Regions from separate parts of the Streptomyces sp. NPDC104202 genome, predicted to be linked through region 2. Evidence: riboswitches for the same ligand, from Rfam matches in the RefSeq annotation. Region 2 holds a riboswitch; the other holds the start of a gene.
What was found. A riboswitch is a leader RNA that binds a small molecule or an ion and turns the genes downstream of it on or off. The one in region 2 is predicted to bind cobalamin.
Positions count from the first base shown of each region.

Region 1: linked by a shared signal. The riboswitch ahead of ACZ60W_RS17065 (cobalamin biosynthesis protein) and the one ahead of ACZ60W_RS12010 (ABC transporter substrate-binding protein) in region 2 are both predicted to bind cobalamin.

Region 1 covers NZ_JBVJMN010000023.1:31,439-33,628, reverse strand. Annotated here, with positions in the region: gene ACZ60W_RS17075 (inorganic phosphate transporter) at 1-313, shown strand, start outside; gene ACZ60W_RS17070 (hypothetical protein) at 326-547, shown strand; cobalamin riboswitch at 661-800, shown strand; gene ACZ60W_RS17065 (cobalamin biosynthesis protein) at 836-1,810, shown strand; gene ACZ60W_RS17060 (cobyric acid synthase) at 1,807-2,190, shown strand, end outside.
Region 2 covers NZ_JBVJMN010000013.1:103,044-105,233, forward strand. Annotated here, with positions in the region: gene ACZ60W_RS12000 (GlxA family transcriptional regulator) at 1-297, opposite strand, end outside; gene ACZ60W_RS12005 (HD domain-containing protein) at 370-1,008, shown strand; cobalamin riboswitch at 1,001-1,134, shown strand; gene ACZ60W_RS12010 (ABC transporter substrate-binding protein) at 1,176-2,147, shown strand; gene ACZ60W_RS12015 (FecCD family ABC transporter permease) at 2,144-2,190, shown strand, end outside.

The DNA of each region.
Region 1 (2,190 bases), on a different contig from region 2:
GGTGGGCGCCGGCGCCGAGTTCCTTACCAAGCAGGGCACCTGGGGCATCGCCGCCGTCGCGGTCCTGCTGGTGGCCGGCTCGGCCGTCATCTGGGCGCTCTCCCGCCGCAAGCCGGTCGACCAGCACAACGTCACCGCCGACGACCTCGACGCCCCCGAGCCCGCGGGCGTGGTGACCACGGCGATCGCCGCCGTCACCCCGCCGCCGGCCGGTTCCGTCGCCGCCGTCGCGGACGAGGACCTCAAGACCACCATCCCCGCGCCGGCTCCCACGGACCCGGCCGCTCCCCCCGCCCCCGCGGCCGCGGTGTAAGGAACCAACGACATGAAGATCGACTGGGCAGCCCTCGGCTCCGTCTTCGGAGTCAGCCTCGTGGCGACCGTCGCCCTGGTGGGCCTCTTCACCCTCGGCGTCATCGGCCTCTCCAAGCAGGAGCAGGCCGCCGCCCAGGGCGGTTCCGCCGCCCTGGCCCGCACCGGCGCCTATGCCTGCTTCGCCCTGTGCCTGGCGGCCGTGGCGTACGGCATCTACCTGATCGTCGTCTGACGGTCCCCGGTACCTCGGCCGGGCGGTCCGCACCTTCGGGTGCGGGCCGCCCGGCCGTCGTGTTTGTGGTGCTCCGCACAGTGACGCGACGCAGGTCAAGGGTGAGTTGACGGCTGTTCTCGGGCCGTGGTGGACTGCCGAGGCCATTACGGCGGCAGCAGAGGAAGTCCGGTGCGAATCCGGCGCGGTCCCGCCACTGTGACCGGATCCCCAGGGTCCGGGAGTCAGGAACTCTCGCCGCCGGTCACGTCGATCCAGGGCGCGGACCCTGAGTGAGGACATTGCGCCATGCCCGGCCGCAGCCGCAGCGTTTCCAGAGCCACCCGTGTCTTCGCGTACGGAGCGACCCTCGGCCTCGCCGTCGACCGGCTGGTCGGCGACCCCCGTCGCGGGCATCCCGTCGCCGCCTTCGGACGGGCGGCCGCCGCCGTCGAGGAGCGCCTCCACCACGACCACCGGGGCTGGGGCGCGCTGCACACCGCCGTCTGCGCCGGCGCCACCGCCGCGGCCGGAGCCCTGGCCGCCCGCGCGGTCCGGGACAGCCGGGCCGCCTCCGTCGCCCTGACCGCCGCCGCCGTGTGGGCCGTGGTCGGCGGGACGACCCTGGGCCGCGAGGCCCGCGCGATCGGCGGGGCGCTGGAGGCCGGGGACCTGGAGGTGGCCCGGGAGCGGCTGCCCCACCTCTGCGGCCGCGACCCACAGGCCCTGGACGGGCCCGCGATGGCCCGCGCGGTCGTGGAGTCCGTCGCCGAGAACACCTCCGACGCCGTGGTCGGCGCCCTCTTCTGGGGCGCCGTCGCGGGCGTGCCGGGGCTGGTGGGCTTCCGGGCCGTCAACACCCTCGACGCGATGGTCGGCCACAAGTCCCCCCGCCACCGCCGGTTCGGCTGGGCCTCGGCGCGGCTCGACGACGTGGCCGGCTGGCCCGGCGCGCGGCTGACCGCCGCCCTCGCCACCGTCGCGGGCGGCGATCCGCGCGGGGCCGCACGGGCCTGGCGCGCGGACGCGGCACGGCACCCCAGCCCCAACGCGGGCCCGGTCGAGTCCGCCTTCGCGGGCGCCCTCGGCGTACGGCTCGGCGGAACCCTCGCCTACGGGGGGCGGGTCGAGCACCGGCCCGTGCTCAACGGGGAGGGGCGGCCGGTCGAGGTCGCCGACATCGAGCGGGCGGTCCGGCTGTCCCGCCGGGTCACCGGACTGACCCTGGCCGCCTGCGTGGGCGGCCGGCTGATCGTGAGCGCGCTGAAGCGGAGGAACGCATGAGGGGTGGCGGACTGCTCGTCGCCGGGACCACGTCCGACGCCGGCAAGAGCGTGGTGACGGCCGGAATCTGCCGCTGGCTGGTCCGCCGGGGCCTGAAGGTGGCGCCGTTCAAGGGACAGAACATGTCCCTCAACTCCTTCGTCACCCGCGAGGGCGCCGAGATCGGGCGGGCCCAGGCCATGCAGGCCCAGGCCGCCCGCGTGGAGCCGACCGCGCTGATGAACCCGGTGCTGCTCAAGCCCGGCAGCGACCGCTCCAGCCAGGTCGTCCTGATGGGCAGGCCCGTCGGCGAACTGAGCGCCCGCGGCTACCACGGGGGACGGCAGAAGGAACTCCTCGAGCCCGTCCTGGCGTGCCTGGAGGAACTCCGGGGCATGTAC
Region 2 (2,190 bases):
GACCGAGGCCACCCGCCCCGAGCGGGCCGCCAGACCCGCCACGACCGGGGCCACCGCCACGCACCGCTCCACGTCCACCGCCCCGGGCACGATCAGGGTGTCCGCGCCGGTCACCGCCCCCACCGCGAGGTCGGCGCCGATCCGCAGCCCGGCCGAGGTCCGCACGTCCCGCCCGTCGGGCGAGCACACCACCACCTCGTAGCCCGACCCCGCCGTGGCGAAGACCTCCAGGGGCGCGGAGACGTCCAGGAGCCGGACGCCGTCGAACGCGGCCACCACCACCGTGTGCACCGTCATGTGTCCGATTCTGTGGGATGCCCGTCCGTACGGCCATGGCGGGGGTGCGGCCCCGCCGACGAGGCTGGTCCCATGAACGCACTCGCGCTGATCCCCGACAGCAGGCTCGCCGCCGCCGCCACCGAGCTCGTCCGCGACACCACGAGCGACCTCGTCTACGACCACTCCCGCCGCGTCTACCTCTTCGGCGCCCTCCAGGGCCGCGCCCGAGGTCTCGCCTTCGACCCCGAACTCCTCTACGTCGGCGCGATGTTCCACGACCTCGGCCTCGGCCGGGAGCACCGCGGCAGCGGCCGCCGCTTCGAGGTCGACGGCGCCGAGGAGGCCGCCTCCTTCCTCCGCGCGCAGGGCGCCGACGAGGACGCCGTCCGTCGCGTCTGGACCGCGATCGCCCTCCACACCACCCCCGGCGTCCCGGAGTTCATGGAGCCCGAGGTCGCCCTGGTCACGGCCGGCGTCGAGTACGACGTCCTCGGCATCGGCTACGACGACCCCGCCGTCGTCGGCCCCGAGGACCGGGCCGCGGTCGTCGCCGCCCACCCGCGCCCCGACTTCAAGCGACGGATCCTGGAGGCGTTCGCCGAGGGCGTCGCCCCCAAGCCGGACACCGCCTTCGGCAACGTCAAGGCCGACGTCCTGCGCCACTACGTGCCCGGCTTCGTCCCCGGCGACTTCGTGACCACCATCCGCGAGTCGTCCTGGCCGGAGTGAGAGACTGGCCGGGACCCAAGGGCGGCAGGACCCAGGAAGCCGGTGCGAATCCGGCACGGTCCCGCCACTGTGACCGTCTCCGAAAGGAGGCGGAAGCCAGGAACTGACCTGCCGCCTCCCACCGCCGATCGGGGACGTGGAAATCCCCGGAGGAGGCCGTTTCCGCCATGTCCTGGCGTCGCCCGCTGCTGTCCGCAGCCGCCCTGATCCCGCTGCTCGCCGCCTGCTCGGCCGCCCCCGAGGCAGCCGCCCCGCCCGCGAAGCCCGCCGCCGGATTCCCGTACACCGTCACCAACTGCGGTGTGGAACACACCTACCAGGCGCCGCCCCGGCGCGCGGTCACCATGAACCAGCACGTCACCGAGATCATGCTCGCCCTCGGCCTGGAGAAGTCGCTCGTCGGCACCGCCTACCTCGACGACGCCGTCCTCCCGGCGTACCGCGCGGCGTACGACACCGTCCCCGTCCTCGCGAAGGAGTACCCCTCCAAGGAGGCCCTCCTCGCCGCGAACCCCGACTTCGTCTACGGCGGTTACTCCTCCGCCTTCGACGCCAAGGACGGCCGGAGCCGCGACGACCTCGCCCGCTCCGGCATCGCCACCCGCCTCAACACCGAGTACTGCCCCACCGGTTCGCCCTCCCTCGACGACCTCTACCGCGAAGTGCGCGAGACCGGGCGCACGTTCGGCGTGGCCGGCCGGGCCGAGAACTGGATCCGCTCGGCCCGCGCCACCGTCGCCGCCACCGCGCAACGGCTCCACGGCACCCGGCCCGTCTCCGTCTTCGTCTACGACAGCGGCGACAAGACCGCGTTCACCGCCGGCGGCAAGGGCATCGGCAACGAGCTCATCACCCGCGCCGGCGGCCGCAACGTCTTCGCCGACCTCGACAAGGCCTTCGGCGACGCCACCTGGGAGCAGGTCGTCGACCGCCGCCCGGACGTCATCGTCATCTACGACTACGGCACCACCACCGTCGAGCAGAAGAAGCGAAGGCTCCTCGACGACCCCGCGCTCCGGGACGTCCCGGCGATCAGGAACCGGCGGTTCGCCGTGATGCCGCTCTCCGACACCGTCCTCGGCGTCCGCGTCCCCGCCGCCGTCGACAAGCTCGCCGCCCAGCTCCACCCCGCCCGGTGAGCACCGCGCTCCGCCCGGCCCGGACCCCGGCCCGCGCGGCGGC